Regions from separate parts of the Mesorhizobium sp. LNHC229A00 genome, predicted to be linked through region 4. Evidence: predicted binding sites of a transcription regulator. Region 4 holds the regulator's gene; each other region holds the start of a gene.

What was found. Region 4 encodes PhoB, which activates phosphate uptake and scavenging genes when phosphate is short. Its sites were predicted from a motif close to TGTCATNNANCTGTCAT; they were not measured.
Region 1: phnF (phosphonate metabolism transcriptional regulator PhnF) is a predicted target of PhoB. The motif match lies at 2,119-2,135, and genes of this name have one in related genera.
Region 2: X742_RS155975 (DUF1045 domain-containing protein) is a predicted target of PhoB. The motif match lies at 2,636-2,652, and genes of this name have one in related genera.
Region 3: phnC (phosphonate ABC transporter ATP-binding protein) is a predicted target of PhoB. The motif match lies at 1,935-1,951, and genes of this name have one in related genera.

The regions. Positions count from the first base shown of each region.
Region 1 is NZ_AYWQ01000002.1:642,739-647,557, forward strand. Features, by position in the region: gene X742_RS163440 (ABC transporter permease) at 1-256, shown strand, start outside; gene X742_RS163435 (zinc-binding alcohol dehydrogenase family protein) at 321-1,337, shown strand; gene phnF (phosphonate metabolism transcriptional regulator PhnF) at 1,345-2,094, opposite strand; gene phnG (phosphonate C-P lyase system protein PhnG) at 2,214-2,675, shown strand; gene phnH (phosphonate C-P lyase system protein PhnH) at 2,675-3,286, shown strand; gene X742_RS163415 (carbon-phosphorus lyase complex subunit PhnI) at 3,288-4,400, shown strand; gene X742_RS163410 (alpha-D-ribose 1-methylphosphonate 5-phosphate C-P-lyase PhnJ) at 4,397-4,819, shown strand, end outside.
Region 2 is NZ_AYWQ01000006.1:288,005-292,823, reverse strand. Features, by position in the region: gene phnN (phosphonate metabolism protein/1,5-bisphosphokinase (PRPP-forming) PhnN) at 88-717, opposite strand; gene X742_RS155970 (alpha-D-ribose 1-methylphosphonate 5-triphosphate diphosphatase) at 714-1,853, opposite strand; gene X742_RS155975 (DUF1045 domain-containing protein) at 1,889-2,596, opposite strand; gene iolB (5-deoxy-glucuronate isomerase) at 2,748-3,560, opposite strand; gene X742_RS155985 (DUF3329 domain-containing protein) at 3,565-3,783, opposite strand; gene iolE (myo-inosose-2 dehydratase) at 3,846-4,763, opposite strand.
Region 3 is NZ_AYWQ01000002.1:649,187-654,005, forward strand. Features, by position in the region: gene phnL (phosphonate C-P lyase system protein PhnL) at 1-387, shown strand, start outside; gene X742_RS163395 (DapH/DapD/GlmU-related protein) at 384-1,022, shown strand; gene X742_RS163390 (DUF1868 domain-containing protein) at 1,109-1,819, shown strand; gene phnC (phosphonate ABC transporter ATP-binding protein) at 2,030-2,887, shown strand; gene phnD (phosphonate ABC transporter substrate-binding protein) at 3,000-3,908, shown strand; gene phnE (phosphonate ABC transporter, permease protein PhnE) at 3,965-4,819, shown strand, end outside.
Region 4 is NZ_AYWQ01000015.1:9,949-14,767, forward strand. Features, by position in the region: gene pstA (phosphate ABC transporter permease PstA) at 1-716, shown strand, start outside; gene pstB (phosphate ABC transporter ATP-binding protein PstB) at 713-1,516, shown strand; gene phoU (phosphate signaling complex protein PhoU) at 1,542-2,249, shown strand; gene phoB (phosphate regulon transcriptional regulator PhoB) at 2,269-2,958, shown strand; gene X742_RS146230 (ROK family protein) at 2,961-4,196, opposite strand; gene xylF (D-xylose ABC transporter substrate-binding protein) at 4,462-4,819, shown strand, end outside.

The DNA.
Region 1 (4,819 bases), on a different contig from region 4:
CCGCATCGGCATCGGCAACCCGACCCAGGCCGAGGGCTGGGAGTTGCAGGCGATCGCCTCTTCGGTCATCGGCGGCACCTCGCTGTTCGGCGCGGTCGGCTCCGTGCACGGGCCGCTGCTTGGCGCCTTCATCCTGGCCACCATCAACAACGGCGCCAACCTGCTCAACGTCAACTCGTTCTGGCAGCGCATCATCACCGGCGCGCTGATCATCATCATCGTCTACTTCGACGGACTGCGCCGCCGCGGCAAATGACGCATTCCAATCGATCGCCGGCCTGGCGCGGGCCGGCGATTTCTTGAACAGACTGGATCAAAGCATGAAAGCCGTCGTCTGCCGCTCGCCCGGCGACCTTGTTGTCGAAGACCACCCGGCTCCCGGCGCCCCGCCTCCCGGCTGGGCTCTGGTGGCGGTCAGTCATGTCGGCATCTGCGGCACCGACTACCATATCTTCGAGGGTAAGCACCCTTTCCTCGCCTATCCCCGCGTCATGGGCCATGAAGTCTCCGGCACCGTGATCGAGCGGGGCGAAGGCGTCGACCTCGCCCTTGGCGAACCGGTGATCGTCAACCCCTATCTTTCCTGCGGCAAATGCATCGCCTGCCGGCATGGCAAGCCCAATTGCTGTGTCAGGATCGAAGTGCTCGGCGTGCACCGCGACGGCGCCATGTGCGAACAGATCCTGGTGCCGGCTGAGAATCTCTATCCCACCAACGGCCTGTCGCTCGCCGACGCCGCCGCCGTCGAATTCCTGGCCATCGGGGCGCATGCCGTCCGGCGCGCCCGGGCCGAGCCTGGCGCCCGCACTCTGGTCATCGGAGCCGGGCCGATCGGGCTCGGCACCGCCATCTTCGCCCGCATTGCCGGGTTGGATGTGACACTTCTCGATATGAGCACCGAAAGACTGGTCTTCGCGGTGAGTGAACTCGGCTTTTCGATTCTCGACGGCTCGCAAGCACCCGTGTCCGATCTGGTGCGTGATGCGACCGGCAGCGAAGGCTTCGACGTGGTCTTCGACGCCACCGGCAACACGCGATCGGTGCAATCGGCCTTCGCCCACGTCGCGCATGGCGGAGCGCTGGTACTGGTCAGCGTCGTCAAGGACGACATTGCCTTTTCCGATCCCGAGTTCCACAAGCGAGAAATGACATTGATCGGCAGCCGCAATGCGTTGCGCGCCGACTTCGACCATGTCGCGGCCTCGATCCGCAATGGTGCCGTGCCGTTGTCCAAGCTTGTCACCCACCGCACCACGCTGGCCGATACGCCAGGCGATCTCGCACGCTGGGCCCACGAAAAGTCGGGCCTGATCAAGGCCGTGATCGAGATCGGATAGCCAGGCGTCACAGCGCCGACAGCTTCAACTCCACTCGCTCGGCCGGAAAACGCGACTCCGAAAACTGGATTGGCTGGCCGTCGGGCGTGACGTTGACCGCCACCGTGACCAGGACGATGGCGCCCGGCTGCAGGTCGAGATCGGCGAGATCGGCGGCGTCGGCATGGCGCGCCGAGAGCACGGTCGATTGCCTGAGATAATCGTCGATACCGAAACGTGCGAGCGAGGCGGTGATAGAACCGGTTTGCGCCATCGCCTTGTCGATCCCGACAAAGCGTCTGGCATCGAACCATCCGGCGGCGCGCGACACCGGCCGTCCGTCAGCCTCGCCGCGTGTCTCCAACCGGATCACCTCGGCGCCCCTGGCAAGGCCAAGGCCTTCGGCCACGCGCTGGCTGGCGGGCTCGACCGACGAAGCGAGCAGCACGATGTGCCGTTCCGACGTCTGCCCCTGCAGGCCAGTTGAAAAGCGTGTCCGCGCGCCAATCGGATATGACAGCCGCTTGCGCGACAGGACGAAGGTGCCGCGTCCCTGCTCGGCCCGCAGCACCGCTTCCTGCACAAGCGCCGATATGGCGCTGCGCACCGTGTGACGGTTGACGCCATAGTGTTCGGCCAGTGCCACCTCCGGCGGCAGCGCGGCATTTTCGGCGAAATCGCCGGCAGCGATCGATTGCAGGATCCTGTCGGCGATCTGGCGCCACAGTGAGACGCCGCTGCGTCGCTCGATGCTGTCGGCTTGCTGTCGTTCGCTCATGGATTGCCCCCGCTTTCCGTCAGATGTCATCCACCCGTCATGGACTCGCGCTAGGTATTAGGTATAATTTGTATAGTTGTCTATATCAATAGACAAATATAATGAAGAGGAAATTGGCGATGCGAGGACAGGAAGCCCGCGACCAGGCCGAGCGCAAGGCCGCCATGGCGACGTTGGCGCAATCGAGCGGCGAAGACATCGTCCGGCTCTGGAACGAGTCCGGCCTGCCTTCGCAAGCCGAACTTCTGCGCGGTCCCGAGACGGGCCTGGTCACGCTGCGTGGCCGCATCGGCGGCGGCGGCGCGCCCTTCAATTTCGGCGAGGCGACCGTCACGCGTGCCACTGTCCGGCTGCCATCCGGGCAGGTCGGCCATTGCTACGCGCTTGGCCGCGACAAGCAGAAGGCGAAGCTGGGAGCAATAGCCGACGCGCTCTGGCAGGACCCTGCCCGCCGCACCGAGGTCGAGACCAGGCTCATTACGCCTTTACGCTCGGCTCTCACCGCTGCCCACGAAAAACGCCGCGCCGAGACGGCGGCAACGAAGGTGGATTTCTTCACCATGGTTCGCGGAGAAGATTGATGGATATCGCTGCGCAATCGATCGAGGGCGGTTTCGCCGATCCGGTCTTCAACGCTCAGACCGTGTTTCGGGCCGTCATGGATGCCATGGCGCGGCCGGGCAGCTTCCAGCCCTTGCCGGCCCTGGCCCGCCCACCGGCTCCGCTCTCGGCGACATCGGGCGCCGTGGCACTGGCGCTATGCGACAACGACACGCCGCTCTGGCTCGACCCTGCCCTCCATGCCTCCGCCGCGATCGGGTCCTGGCTTGGTTTCCATACGGGCGCGCCGCTGGCCAACACGCCGCCCGACGCGCATTTCGCGTTTGTTGCCACGCCGGCCGAGATGATGGCGCTCGACGGTTTTTCGCAGGGCACGCAGGATTATCCCGACCGATCGACGACGCTGATCCTGCAGGTCGGCGATCTCACTTCAGGGACCCCGCTGTTGCTGGAAGGCCCGGGTATCGAAACCAGCGCCACGATCGCGCCGGCACGGATGCCGCGCCATTTCGTCGAGCAGTGGAAGCAGAATATCAGGCGCTTTCCGCGCGGCGTCGACATCGTCCTCGCCACATCTGACGGCATAGCCTGCCTGCCGCGCACGACGCGTATCAAGACGATGGAGGCGTAAGATGTATGTCGCCGTAAAAGGTGGCGAAGCCGCCATTGCCAACGCCCACAGCCTGCTTGCCGACCGCCGGCGCGGCGACCGCTCGGTGCCCGCACTTCGCCTCGACCAGATCGTCGAACAGCTGGCGCTCGGCGTCGACAGGGTGATGAGCGAAGGCTCACTCTATGACAGGGAATTGGCCGCGCTGGCCATCGTTCAGGCGCGCGGCGACATGATCGAGGCGATTTTCCTGGTGCGCGCCTACCGCACCACGCTGCCGCGCTTCGGCTATTCCAGACCGATCGACACCGGCACCATGCTGGTCGAGCGGCGTGTGTCGGCGACCTACAAGGACCTGCCCGGTGGCCAGTTGCTTGGTCCGACCTTCGACTACACGCACCGCCTGCTCGACCCCGAGCTCGCCGCCGGTGCCGATGTCGCCGAGCCCTTGCGGCGCGAGACGGAAGCGCAGGCGATGCCGCGCGTCTCGGCGATCCTCGCCCGTGAAGGCCTGATCGAACCGGATGGCCAGATGCCTGGCGATCATGTGCCCGGCGACATCACGCGCGAGCCGCTGGAATTCCCGATGGCGCGTGACATCCGCCTGCAGGCGCTGTCGCGCGGCGACGAGGGTTTTCTGCTGGCGCTCGGCTATTCCACCCAGCGCGGCTATGCCCGCAATCATCCCTTTGTCGGCGAAATCCGCATCGGCGAGGTCGAGCTGGAACTCGACGTTCCCGAACTGCCCTTCGCCGTGCCGCTCGGCACGGTGCGCGTCACCGAATGCCAGATGGTCAACCAGTTCAAGGGCTCGGCCAAGGCGCCGCCGCAATTCACCCGCGGCTACGGCCTCGTCTTCGGCCAGAGCGAGCGCAAGGCGATGGCCATGGCGCTCTGCGACCGGGCGCTGCGTGCCTCAGAACTCGGCGAGGACATCGTCGCCGCCGCCCAGGACGAGGAATTCGTCATCTCGCATTCCGACAATGTCCAGGCGACCGGCTTCGTCGAGCATCTGAAGCTGCCGCACTATGTCGACTTCCAGGCCGAACTCGACCTCGTGCGCCGCATCCGCGCCGAGTACGAAGCTCGCGAAAATCCAGCGAAGGCGGAAGAAAAAAAGGAGGCAGCGGAATGACTGCGCAACCGACAGACATCGCCACCTACAACTTCGCCTATCTCGACGAGCAGACCAAAAGGATGATCCGCCGGGCGATCCTCAAGGGCATCGCCATCCCCGGCTATCAGGTGCCGTTCGCCTCGCGCGAAATGCCGATGCCTTATGGCTGGGGCACTGGCGGCGTGCAGGTCACCGCGTCGATCATCGGCCCCGACGATGTGCTGAAGGTCATCGACCAGGGCGCCGACGACACCACCAACGCCGTGTCTATCCGTGCGTTCTTCAAGAAGGTCGCCAATGTCGCGGTCACCACCGATACCGCCAGCGCCACCATCATCCAGACACGCCACCGCATTCCCGAGCATCCGCTGACCGCGGGCCAGGTGCTGGTCTACCAGGTACCGATCCCCGAACCGCTGCGCTTCCTCGAGCCGCGC
Region 2 (4,819 bases), on a different contig from region 4:
CGGATCGTAATCCAGAATCACCCCACGCGGCCAGCAGCCCGGAGCGTTTCCAGCGGCAGCGCAAGCAGGCGGGTGAAACAAGGCAGATCAGATCAGGCCCGACATGTCGGAAAAGGCCATGGCCTTGCGCAGCACTTCCGCGAAACGTTCGCCGGCCACTTCGCGCGGACCGCTGTTGTCGATCGACGTGACGCCAGGGCCGGACAAGCTCATATTGGCGCTGCGCGCCAGCCGCGCCAGCACCTCGCCGCGCGACTCGCGGCCGCGCATCGCCAGCCGCTCCGCCAGCACCTCGGGCGAAGCGGTGATCTCGACGACGGCCAGATTGGCATAGCGCTCGCGCAAGGCGGGGATGATCGCGCGCGACACGTTGGCCACGGCGACATGTCCATTGGTGACAGACCAGTCGACATCGGCAGGCAGGCCATAGCGCAGGCCATGCGCTTCCCAGGAGATGGCGAAGGCGCCGTCAGCCTCGGCCTCCGCGAAGGCGGCGTCGGCCAGCGTATCGTGGTCCTCGCTCGCCGTATCGCTCGGCCTGGTGATGACGCGGCGCACGAACTCCAGCTGCGTCTCGTCGGCAAAGAGCGCCTTGGCATAGCCTATGACCGTGTCCTTGCCGGCGCCGCTGGGGCCCACGACAGCGACGAAGACGCCGTGGCGGATCGGGAAGGTTTCGGCGGACAGTTCGCGCTCGATCGAGGCCGACACCATCATGCCACCCGGCATCCCTGCCGCCAGACGGTGCGTACGACCGGAACATGATCGTCGACGCGCACGCGCACCAGATCGGCGCGACGGCCCTGCTCGATGACGCCGCGGTCGTCGAGGCCGACGGCCCGCGCCGGGTTCTTCGAAACCATGGCGACGGCCCGCGGCAGCGAAATACCTTCGACCATGTCGCCGAGGAAGAAGGCCGACTGGATCAGGCTGAAGGGAATGTAGTCGGACGACAGGATGTCGAGCAGGCCGTCACTGGCCAAGGTGCGTGCCGAGACATTGCCCGAATGCGAGGCGCCGCGCATGACATTGGGCGCCCCCATCAGCACCCCAAGCCCGGCGGCCTTCGAGGCACGCGCCGCTTCCTCGGTGGTCGGGAACTCGGCGACCCGCACACCCTGCTCGATGGCCTCCTCGACATGAGCCGACGTCGCATCGTCGTGGCTGGCGAGCACGATGCCGCGCTCCCGGCAGGCGGCGGCGATGAAGACGCGGTTCGGCCCGGAGTTGCGTGACGATTCGTCCATCCGCTTCTCGCAGAATTTCTGGAAATCGCGATCCGAGAGTTTCAGCTTGCGCTGGTAGTAGTAGGCATAGGTTTCAAGATTGACGAACTGGCGCTGGCCCGGTGCGTGGTCCATCAGCGACGCCAGCTTGACTCGTTCGTCACCGTCGAAATTGGCGAATGCGTTGAGGCAATCCGGCGCTGAAACCTCGCAGCGAAGGTGCAGGAAGTGATCGGCCCGCAAACGATCCTGCGCGACGCTGTCCTCGATCGCATCGGCCAGCTTGCGTATGTCGTCCAATGTCAGGTCGGCGTCCTCGTCCATGCCGACGCGCAAGGCATCGAGCACGGTCGTGATGCCGGCGGTCGCCACCTGCGCGTCATGGGCGAGCACCGCGGCGATCGGGTTCCAGCGCACTTTCGGCCGCGGCGCATAATGGCCCTCGAGATGGTCGGTGTGGAGTTCGACCAGCCCTGGAATGATGAAGTCGCCGCCCATGTCCTCGCCGGTCCGGGCCGAACCGGCATCGATGCCCGCGATCAAGCCATCGCGCAGCACCAGTGAGCCTTCGACGATCTCGTCGGCAAGAACGATGCGGGCGTTGGAAAGAACAGTTTCGGCGGTCATTGCGGGTAGTCCTTGGTCTTGCAGTCGGGTTTCGTTCAGGCGATTTTTCGGGCCGGGCGGCGTCCGAGCGCGTGCTGGGAAAGCACCATGAACGGCGCACCGGGCTCGGGTTCGATAAACAATGTCAGCGCGTCCACGAGCACGGGCTGGCGCAACACATCGGCGAAAAGGCTGTCGATGGCGGCGCGCAGGCGAGGGCTTTCCCGTGGGCCGGCCCGCCCCGACAGGGTCATGTGGAAGCGGAAGGTCTCGAAGACATAGGGATAGCCCCATTGGCAGAGATTGCGAAACTCGACCGGCTTCAGCGAATCCGGGCTGCGCCGCTCGATCTCGGCCTCGGACAGCGGCGCGCGAAACCGATCGAAATCGCGTACCACATTGTCGGCGAAGCGGTTGAGCGGCGGCAGCGGACCATCCGGCACCAGCGCGAAGAAGGTGTCGATCTGGCTGACGACCAGGCGCGGGATCGTGACGACAGGCGTAACCTCGGCAAAATGATCCAGCGCCGCCCGGAGCGAGGTTTCGGTCTCCGTCGCAGCCAGGTGGAAGGGCGCCTTCAGCGTCGCGTGAAAGCCATAGCGGCGCGCCGAAGCGGTGTGGAAGGCCACTTCCGCCGCCGACAGATCGGCAACGGCCTCAACCGGCCTTGTCGCGGCGCCGAACGGATCGCGGCCCAGCCAATTCGCGGCGATGCGCGCCAGCGGCTCGTCCTGCCGGGGGGTGAAATAAATGGCATAACGCATGGGAAGTCCTCGTCAGAACTGTTGCCATAGGTGATTTCCATGACGGATTGACGAAGCTTTGACGGGTTTTAGAAGGCAAATCGACACTTCGGGTCCTTAGCCGACGATTTTTCCAAGCTGGACCAATAAATTCGGCCGGACGGCGACACGGTCAGGCCTTCATCAACCATTCGTGCTCGGGAGCATTGTGGAATTTCCACGTCCGCTTCGGTCCGGCCATCACGTTGAGGTAATAGAGGTCATAGCCGTGGCAGGCGGCACAGGGGTGATAGCCCTTGGGCACCAGCACCACATCGCCATCCTCGATCGCCATGGCTTCGTCCAGCGCGCGATGTCCGCTTTTGTCGGCATCGGTGTAGACGCGCTGGAAGGCAAAGCCCTGGGGCGGGTTGAGGCGATGGTAGTAGGTTTCCTCGAGATAGGACTCGGCAGGCAGGTTGTCCTGGTCGTGCTTGTGCGGCGGGTAGCTCGACGTGTGACCGCCGGGCGTGATGACCTCGACGACCAGCAACGAGTCGGCCGGCTGGCCTTCCGGCAGGATGTTGGTGACGTAGCGCGTGTTGGTGCCCTTGCCGCGCACCTCCTGGCCGAGATCGCCCGGTCCGATCACCCGGACCGGCAGGCCGCCGCCAAGACCGGGCGCCGAGCAGACGCCAAGTTCCAGCTCGGTATCGGCCGTCACCGACCAGTCCGATCCCTGCGGCACATAGACCGACCACGGCTTGCCATCGAAGGGCGACATGCGCTCGCCGAGCAGGCCGAGATCCTTGCCGCCGGCTTTCACGGTACCCTTGCCGGTCACGAACACTAGGCAGACTTCGCGGTCTTCCGTCTTTCCCGACGCGTTTTCGCCCGGCTTCAGCCGATGCAGGTCGAAACCGACATAGGTCCAGCCGGCGCTTTTCGGCGTCACATGGGCGACGCGGCCATGGCCCTTGTCGGCTTTGACGAGCAGTTTCGACATCGGGTTACTCCTTCGGTTCGGTCTCGCTTGCGGCCTTGCTCTCGTCCACCGGCTTGTAGAGATAGAAAAACTGCCAGATGGCGTAGCCGGCAAAACCGAGCGCGATGACGCCCCAGAACGGCGTGCCGGACGCGAACTCGATCACCGACCAGATCAGGCAGACGGCCACGACGGCGATGCGCCGCCACAGCGGGCGGAAGAACGGGTGTTCATAATCTTTCATCGCGCCATCCGAATTCAGCAATCCGTCCTCAGATAGACCGCGCCTCACGGCGAATCCAGTCTTCAGGCATTCGGAAAACCTTGCGTCTCCACCGTGTAGCCGGCTGATGTCATCACCCGCATCAGCTCCCTGTGGCCAACCTGCGCCATCTTCAACGGCGGGTTCTTCTTCGGGTCCTGTTCAGCCTCGACCACGAACCAGCCTTCATAGCCATGGTCGGCGAAGCGCTGCACGATGGCGCCGAAATCGAGCGATCCGTCGCCCGGCACGGTGAAGGCGCCGAGCGCCACCGCATCGAGGAAAGATTGCCTGGTGCGGTCGAGCTTCTCGATCACGCCCATGCGCACATCCTTCACATGGACGTGGCTGATGCGCTTGTGGTGGTTGTCGATGGCGCGCAGCACGTCGCCGCCGGCAAAGGCGAGGTGTCCGGCATCGAGCAGCAGTGGGATGCCTTCGCCCGAATGGCGAATGAAGGCATCGAGCTCCGGCTCGGTCTCGACCACAGCCGCCATGTGATGGTGATAGGACAGCGGCATGCCTTGCCCGGCGCACCATTCGCCGAATACGGTCAAGCGCCGCGCGTAGGCCTTCATCTCGTCGCCAGTGAGCTTCGGCTTGGTGGCGAGCGGCTTGGTACGGTCGCCCTGGATCGAGCGGCCGACCTCGCCATAGACGATGCAGGGCGCGTCGACCGCCTTGAACAGGTCGATCATCGGCTGGATGCGGTCCTTGTTGGCAGCCATCTCCTCGTCGACCAGCGTGCCCGAAAACCAGCCGCCGCACAGCGTCACGTCGGCGGCCTTCAGGATCGGCAGCATGATGGCGGGGTCGTTGGGAAAGCGCCGGCCCATCTCCATGCCTGTGAAGCCGGCCGAGCGCGACTGGCGCAGACATTCCTCCAGCGACACGTCATCGCTCAGTTCGGCAAGATCGTCGTTCCACCATGCGATGGGGGACATGCCCAATTTGGCTTTCAAGTCGTCACTCCGGTCCCAAAAACAGTTTCATTTCTTGTCTGTTGGCGCCGCCCCTC
Region 3 (4,819 bases), on a different contig from region 4:
GTCTCGGCTCTCGACGTCGTCGCCGAGCCACTGGTTGAACGCGGCGAGGAGCGCGAGGCGGCCCGAGCCAAGGCACGCGCGTTGCTGGCCCAGCTCAACCTCCCGGAAAAACTCTGGATGCTGCCGCCGGCAACCTTCTCGGGCGGCGAGCAGCAGCGTGTCAACATCGCGCGCGGCTTCATCACCGAGCACCCCATCCTGCTGCTCGACGAGCCGACCGCATCGCTCGACGCGACGAACCGCGACGTGGTGATCGAACTCATCGCCGCCAAGAAGGCGGCTGACGTTGCCCTGCTCGGCATCTTCCACGATCACGATGTGCGCGAGGCGGTGGCCGACCGCATCATCGACGTCACCGCCTTCGCTCCGGGAAAACTCGCCGCATGACCAGGAAGCTATCGGAGACGCCGCTGGTTCACCCGACGGCGGAGGTGCACAACTCGACACTCGGCCGCTGGACCGAGATCGCCGACCGCAGCCGGGTTTCGGAAAGCGAGCTCGGCGACTATTCCTACATGATGCAGGACTGCGCGGTCTGGTGCGCGACGATCGGCAAGTTTGCCAACATCGCCGCCAGCGTGCGCCTCAACGCCACCAACCACCCGACCTGGCGGCCGACGCTCCACCACTTCACCTATCGCGCCTCCGACTATTGGGACGACGCCGAGCATGAGAGTGAATTCTTCGCTGAGCGCCGCGCCAAGCGCGTCACCATCGGCCACGACACCTGGCTCGGCCACGGCTCGACCGTCCTGCCCGGCGTCACCATCGGTGACGGCGCCGCCGTTGGCGCCGGAGCGGTCGTCTCGAAAGACGTCGCGCCCTACACCATCGTCGCCGGGGTACCGGCAAAACCGATCCGCGAGCGCTTCGACCGCCGCACCGCCGCGCGCTACCAGGCGCTTGCCTGGTGGGACTGGGATCACGCAAGGCTGCGCGCCGCGCTCGACGATTTTCGGGAGCTGACGGCCGAAGCATTTTTGGAGAAATACGAGGAAAGTGCATCGGGCAAAGGGGCATAGCCCTCACATCTTCGCCAGATCGCCGGCTTGTTCATATCCTTGACACAGGACTCGGACAGGACGCGATCTCCTTCAAGGAGATCGCCATGCTCGACACCATCAAACCCTCGCTCGCCGGATTCTTCGCCGGCTCCAACCCGGCGTCGCCGGCGCATCTTGGCACGCGCTACGATTCCTCAGGCAACTTCCTCCTCGAGCCGGGCAACACCGTCGTCAGCCATCTAGTCGGCGGCTCGCATTCGGAAGCGGTGGTGTTGGCCGTCCGCGAGAAGATGCTGGCGATGCCTGATGCCGACCGCCTCGCCTTCACGCCGGTCTCCAGCCTGCACATGACGCTGTTCCAGGGCATCATCGAATATCGCCGCCGCTTGCCTTACTGGCCGCAGGACGTGCCGCTCGACACCAGCATCGACGCCATGACCCGCCTCTATCTGGGGCGCTTGAAAGGGTTCGAGGGCTTCGGCCCATTCAACATCAAGGTGGTCGAGATCGTGCCGACCGGCCTCACCGTCGCCGGCGCGACGGACGAGGATGTGCGCATCATGCGTCAATGGCGCGATGCGCTCGCGGTGCCGTTCGGCTACCGCCATCCCGATCACGACACCTACGTCTTCCACATCACCTTCGCCTATCAGATCCAGCGCCTTGATGACGATGGAGCCGCCGCGTGGCAGGCGCGGGTTGACGATTGCCTGGCGCTTTTCGCGCGCCAGGCGCCGGTGATCGAGATCAAGGCTCCCGCCTTCTGCGCATTCCGCGACATGAAGCATTTCGAGGAATTGCTGGTGCTCGGCTGATCGCCCGCCAGGCGCCAATGCATGTCGCCGAAAGTGACCTCGGTGTCGGGAGAACGACATGCATAAAAACAAAAGACCTGAAGCGCGACGCGCTTCAGCCGTCGCCCCTGTGGAGCGTAACAAAACTGACATCATCGCGACACGGCAGGTTCATGTGGCTGCGTTAGGCGAGTGCCTGACGATCAATATGGACCGGACTGGAACCAGCCCATGTCAGCAAGCTCTGCCACACTCGAAATCCGCGGCGTCAGCCGACGATTTGGCAAGAACACTGCCGTCAGCGACGTCAGCATCTCGATCCCGCAGGGGCAGATGGTCGGCGTCATCGGTCGTTCGGGCGCCGGCAAGTCAACTCTTCTTCGCATGATCAACCGTCTTGTCGACCCCAGCCAGGGGTCGATTTTTTTTGACGGCGCCGAGGTCTCCCAGCTGCGCGGCTCGCCGCTGCGGCGCTGGCAGCGCGACTGCGCCATGATCTTCCAGCAGTTCAACCTGGTGCCGCGCCTCGACGTGCTGACCAACGTGCTGCTCGGCAAACTGAACCACCGTTCGACCCTGTCCAATCTTCTAGGCATGTTTTCGCGCGCCGAGTGCGCCGAGGCGGTCGCCGCGCTCGAGCGGCTCGACATCGCCCGCACCGCACTTCAGCCCGCCGGTACGCTGTCGGGCGGCCAGCAGCAGCGCGTCGCAATCGCCCGCGCCATGATGCAGCAGCCCAGGGTGATCCTCGCCGACGAGCCGATCGCCTCGCTCGACCCGCTCAACGCCAAGGTGGTGATGGATTCGCTGCAGGACATCAACCTGCGCGAAGGCATCACCGTTGTCACCAATCTGCATACGCTCGATACCGCCCGCACCTATTGCAACCGCATCATTGGCATGGCCGCCGGCAAGGTCGTCTTCGACGGCCCGCCCGAAGAGCTCGACCGCCAAGCCGTGCGTCTTGTCTATGGCGCCGACAGCAATGGCGGCGAGATATCGGAGGTCATCACCTCCACCAGTGTTGCCTTCAAGCAGAAGATCGCCGCATCCGCCGGACCGCTCGAACCCGCATTCCCGGGATACTGAGCCCATTACGGGCCAAAAGTGAGCAGCCTGGATCGTCCGCCCGCGTCAAGGGCACTTGTCAAGATCAAGAACGCTGCCGGCGCGGGGCCGGAACCTACAGGAGAGATAACAGATGTTCAGGAAGATGGTTTTCAGCGCCGTTTCGGTGCTCGCCATGGCCACCAGCATGGCCCATGCCGCCGACATGAAAGAATTTCGCGTCGGCATTCTCGGCGGTGAAAACGAAACCGACCGGCTGCGCAACTACCAGTGCCTGGCCGATCACCTGAAGGCAGAGTTTGGCTTCGAGAAGGTCTCGCTGTTCCCCGCCGCCGACTATGACGGCGTCATCCAGGGCCTGCTCGGCGGGACGCTCGACTTCGCCGAACTCGGCGCTTCCGGCTACGCCAGCGTCTATCTCAAGGATCCGAAGGCGGTTACCCCGATCCTCACCACCAAGCAGACCGACGGCTCCACCGGCTACTATTCGATCGGGCTGGCGCTGAAGACGTCGGGGATCACCGACATCAAGTCGGCCAAGGGCAAGAGGCTCGGCTATGCCGATCCGGATTCGACCTCCGGCTATCTGATCCCGCTGACCCAGATTCCGAAGGACACCGGTGCCTCGAATGAAACCTTCTTCGCTTCGACCCAGTTCAATGGCGGCCACGAAAACAACGTCCTGGCCGTGCGTGACGGCAAGGTCGACGTCGCGGTCGACGATTCCTCGGGCATCGGCGACTTCAAGAACGGCTACACCTCCGGCACATTCCACAAGGAAGTCGCCAAGGGCGCCGTCGACCCCAACGACTTCGTCGAAGTCTGGCGCTCGGGCCTGATCCCGAACGGCCCGCTTGTCGTGCGCACCGCGATCGGCGACGACATGACCGCCAAGCTGACCACCTTCTTCACCGATCTGCCCAAGAAGGACAAGGCTTGCTTCGAAGGCGTCGAGGGTGGCGATTTTACCGGCTATGTTCCGGTGAAGCCGGACTTCTACAGCGTCATCGTCGAAGCCCGTAAGGCAGCTATCGGCGGCTAACGGCGAAATTGCAAAAGGGCGGTACCTGAAGTACCGCCCTTTTTGCATCTCCCATCATGACCCTTTCCGTGACAGCCCCCTCCGGCGACACCCACCAGATGGCCGCTGCCTGGCGACGCCAGACGTCGCTGCGCCGGTTCTATACCGTGCTCGGCGTCGGCCTGCTGCTCGCCGCCATGTTCGCCAGCATGTGGTTCGCCGACGAAGCCAACGCCGGGCACTTCTTCGACCGGCTGCCGCATATTCTGGATTTCCTGAGCTGGCTGGTCCCCAAGGACTGGAACGACGTCTGGCGGGCTCTGTTCGATATCGCCTCGCCGCACGACACCGGCACCCAGGAATTCAACTTCCCGCTTGGCCGCGTCCACGTCTGGGGCGATTTCTACATCCCCGAATATTTCGAACTGATGCTGACCACCGTCAACGTCGCGCTGGTCTCGACCTTCATCGGCTTTGTCTTCGCGGTGCCATTTTCCTTCACCGCGGCGCGCAACCTGACACCCCATCCGGCACTGAGGCTGGTGGTCAAGCGCTTCATGGAATTGCTGCGCGCCTTTCCCGAAATCGTCATCGCCGGCCTGTTCGCGGCCATCGTCTCGACCGGTCCGATCGCCGCCGTCATCGCCATCGGCCTGCATTCCATCGGCGCGCTCGGCAAGCTGTTCTACGAGATCAACGAGAACATCGACATGCGAGCCGAGGAAGGCCTGCGCGCGGTCGGCGCCAACTGGTTCGAGCGGGTTCGCTTTGCCGGCCTGCCGCAGGTGTTGCCCAACTTCATGTCGTACACGCTGCTGCGCGTGGAGATCAACGTCCGCGTCTCGACCATCATCGGCGCCGTGGGCGGCGGTGGCATCGGCGAGGAGCTGAAGCTTTCCATCTCACGCGGCTTCGGCGCCAAGACGCTGGCT
Region 4 (4,819 bases):
CCGGGCTGTCCCTTGACGTCTTCACGCGGATGACGCCGCCCCCCGGCGATGCGGGCGGCCTGCTCAACGCCATCTATGGCAGCGTGGTGATGACCGTCATCGCCGTCATCGTCGGCACGCCGATCGGTGTCCTCGCCGGCACCTACATGGCCGAATATGGCCGTTTCTCCAAGCTCACCACCGTGGTGCGGTTCATCAACGACATCCTGCTGTCAGCGCCGTCGATCATCATCGGCCTTTTCGTCTACGAATTGATGGTGCGGCCGATGGGGCATTTCTCGGCCATCGCCGGCGCCGTCGCGCTGGCTATCCTGGTCATCCCCGTGGTCGTGCGCACCACCGAGGACATGCTCAACCTGGTGCCGAACGCCTTGCGCGAAGCCGGCACCGCGATCGGCGCGCCGCGCTGGGTGGTCATCAAGTCGGTCGCTTACCGCGCGGCACTGTCCGGCATCGTCACCGGCATATTGCTGTCGATCGCCCGCATCTCCGGCGAGACCGCGCCACTTCTTTTCACGGCACTGAACAACCAGTTCTGGTCGAGCAACCTCAACGCGCCGATGGCCAGCCTGCCGGTCACCATTTTCCAGTTCGCTCTCAGCCCCTACGAAGAATGGCAGCAACTGGCCTGGACCGGCGCACTCATAATCACATTGACGGTTCTCGCGCTCAGCATCTTTGCGCGCAGCCTGACCGGACGCAGAGAGGACAAATGAGCCAGATGTTGTCTCCAGACATGACGATTGCCGCCGAGGCAGCCGCCAAGGCGAAGATCGAGGTCAAGAACCTCAATTTCTACTACGGCCAGTCGAAGGCGCTGAAGGACATCACCTTGTCGCTGCCCGAGCGCAGCGTGACTGCCTTCATCGGACCGTCGGGTTGCGGAAAGTCGACGCTGCTGCGCGTCTTCAACCGCATCTACGAGCTCTACCCCAAGCAGACCGCCGAGGGTCAGGTGCTGCTCGACGGCCAGAACGTTCTCGACCGCTCGCAGGACCTCAACCTGTTGCGCACCAAGATCGGCATGGTGTTCCAGAAGCCGACGCCGTTCCCGATGTCGATCTATGAGAACATCGCCTTCGGCGTCCGGCTCTATGAGAAGATCGGCAAGGCCGAGATGGACGGCCGTGTCGAGCAGGCGTTGAAACGCGCCGCGCTCTGGAACGAGGTCAAGGACAAGCTCAATGCCAGCGGCCTCAGCCTGTCCGGCGGCCAGCAGCAGCGGCTTTGCATCGCCCGCACGGTGGCGGTGAAGCCGGAGGTCATCCTGCTCGATGAGCCGGCGTCGGCGCTCGACCCATTGTCGACCGCGAAGATCGAGGAATTGATCGACGAGTTGCAGGCCGACTACACAATCGTCATCGTCACCCACAACATGCAGCAGGCCGCGCGCGTCTCGAAGCAGACGGCTTTCATGTATCTGGGCGAGCTGGTCGAATTCGACAAGACCGAGAAGATCTTCACGTCGCCTCGCGAGAAGCGCACGCAGGACTATATCACCGGCCGCTTCGGCTGATCTCACGCATACGAGGACCAGGATCATGGCCGAACACACAGTCGCAGCCTTCGACGAGGATCTCGGACAGATCAGCAGGCTGATCAGCGACATGGGCGATCTCGCCGGCATTATGGTCGGCGGCGCCACCAAGGCGCTGCTGAATTCCGACAACGCGCTGGCACAGCGCGTCGTCTCCGACGACGCCATCATGGACGCGCGCCAGCGCGAACTCGATGATCGCGCCATCACCCTGATCGCCAAGCGCCAGCCGATGGCCGACGATCTGCGTCATGTGGTCGGCTCGATCCGCATGGCGGGCGATCTCGAACGCATCGGCGACCTTGCCAAGAACATCGCCAAGCGCGTCGGCTCCGTCGGCCTCACCGCCACGCCGCGCGACCTGTCGCATTCCATAGACTCCATGGCGCAGCTGGTGCTGATCCAGGTGCAGGGCGTGGTCGAGGAATATGCGGCCGGCGATGCCGCCGCCCTCGCCAAGCTCAGGAATGACGACGAACGCATCGATGTCAAATACACTTCGGTCTTCCGCGAACTCCTGACCTACATGATGGAGGATCCCCGCAACATCACGGCTTGCACGCATCTTTTGTTCTGCGCCAAGAATCTCGAACGCATCGGCGATCATGTGACCAACATTGCCGAGAATGCGTATTATGTGCTGACCGGCACGCAACTGCCCGCCAACCGTCCGAAGCAGGACGAGACGGCGATGTCGGTGCCGGCGGCTTGACGGCAGGGATGATCAATCGATGATCGCGCCACGCATCATGGTGGTGGAGGACGAGGAGCCGCTGGGCGTGCTCCTCCGCTACAATCTGGAGTCCGAGGGTTACCAGGTCGAGGTGGTGACACGCGGCGACGAAGCCGAGATCCGCCTCCAGGAAAACGTGCCCGACCTCCTGGTGCTCGACTGGATGGTGCCGGCGGTTTCCGGCATCGAACTCTGTCGGCGCCTGCGTATGCGGCCCGAGACGGAGCGGTTGCCGATCATCATGCTGACGGCGCGCGGCGAGGAGAGCGACCGCGTGCGCGGCCTCTCGACCGGCGCCGACGACTATCTGGTCAAGCCGTTCTCGACGCCGGAATTCATGGCCCGGGTCAAGGCACTGCTGCGCCGCGCCAAGCCGGAAGTGTTGTCCAGCGTGCTCAAGGTCGGCGACATCGTGCTCGACCGCGAATCGCACCGGGTCTATCGCAAGAAGAGCGAGATCCGGCTCGGACCGACCGAGTTCCGCCTGCTCGAATTCATGATGCGCCATCCCGGCCGCGTATTCTCGCGCAGCCAGTTGCTCGACAATGTCTGGGGCGAGACGATCTACATCGACGAGCGCACCGTGGATGTGCATGTCGGCCGCCTGCGCAAGGCGGTAAACAATGGCCGCATGCCCGATGTGATACGCACCATCCGTGGCGCAGGCTACGCGATCCGCGAGGATTGAGATCAGGCCACGTTCTTGCCGGATCTCACCTGCACGCCCGGCGCGAAGATCTCCTGGTCGACGAAGGTGAGCGCGCGCATGGCGCAGCCCTCGCGGATCAGCGGCAATTCGTTCGGCTCTGTATCGAAGGAAATCGACGTCGAATGCTGGCCGCCGGCGGTCTGGGCGATGGCCTCGCGCAAGGCCGGCTCGATCAGATCGAAGGCGGCGGCGCTGACGCCGACCATCGCAACGGGCGCCGGATCGATCAGCGCGAACAGGCTGCCAAGCCCATAGCCCAGCGCCTCCCCGGCCTTGCGATAGGCCTCGCGTTCCGGTCCGTCTCTTTCGCGCGCCGTGGCCGCCAATGCACGCATGTCGGCGTCGCTGACGTCGACCGGTTTGGCGTCCTCACCCATCTGTCCTGCATTGCGCCAGATGGCATAGTTGCCGGCATAGGCCTCGACGCAGCCGCGCCGCCCGCAGCGGCAGAGCGCGCCGCCCGGGCGATGGATCATGTGGCCGAACTCGCCGCCCGAGGAATGGGTGCCTGTGAACAGCTCGCCCTTCAGCACTAGGCCCATGCCGATGCCGTGCGAGAGCAGGATGGCGATGAAGTCGTCGCGGTAGCGCTCGGGGTCGCGCCAGCGCAGCGCCACCGCCATCATGTTGCAGTCGTTCTCCATGGTGGCGGGGATGCCGAATTCGGCTTCGAGTATATCGGCGAAGGCAATGTCCGTCTGGGGCGTGATCGGCGACCACAGCATGGCGCGCGCCTCGGTGTCGGTGATGCCCTGGATCGCCAGCGCGATGCGGGCGATGCTGGCGACGTCGAGGTCGGGATCCTCGAGGCGGCGCCGGACGATGGCCACGCATTCGCCGATCAGCGCCTCGCGCGACATGGTCAGCGTGTCCAGCCGGCGCTGCTCCTCCGATATCACCTGGCCGGCGTAGTCGATGACGGCGACGGAGAGGAAATTCAGCGACAGCACCACGGTCATGACCGCCGCGGCCTCGGGGTTGAGGCCAAGGCCAACCTGCGGCCGGCCGCGTTTCAGTGAGCCGGCCTCGTTCGGCTTGCCTTCGCTCAGGATACCTTCGCCGATCAGGTCGGCTGATATCGCCGATATAGTCGAGTGGCTGAGGGCGGTGGTGGCGGCGATCTCGGTGCGCGAGGGCTGGCCACCCCGGCGCACGGCTCCAATCACCATTGCTCGATTGCGCCGGCGCAGATCGTCGTGGCGGATTCCGACCGACATGATTTCCCTCCCCGTCGCCGCGGTTCTTGACGCCTCCTCGAACACCCTCGGCAACAGGTCGAATACTGGCAGAAGCGGCTGGGGCTGTCATTTATTTATTGCGAGGCTCGAAAAAAGGCTTCCGGCACCTCAAAATCCGTCATAATCGATGTTGACAGGGTTCCGGCGATGGACCAGTGTTTTTTCGAGGCTCGAAAAAATAGGGCCTTCGTGCCGGCCTTGGGGCCAGTTTGGTCGCGCCACACGCGGGCGCAGGGAGGATATCATGAAGAGATTCACAGTCGCCATTCTGGCGGGTGTCGCCATGTCGCTGACGCTCGCGTCGGTCGCTCAGGGGAAGGACAAAGTGATCGGCGTGTCGTGGTCGAACTTCCAGGAAGAGCGCTGGAAGACCGACGAGGCGGCCATGAAGAAGGCCATCGAGGCCGCGGGCGACAAGTACATTTCCGCCGATGCGCAGTCCAATCCCGGCAAGCAGCTGACCGATGTCGAGAGCCTGATTTCGCAGGGCGCCAGTTCGCTGATCATCCTGGCGCAGGACGCGTCGGCCATCGGCCCGGCGGTACAGAAAGCGCTCGACGAGGGCATTCCGGTCGTCGGCTATGACCGGCTGATCGAGAACA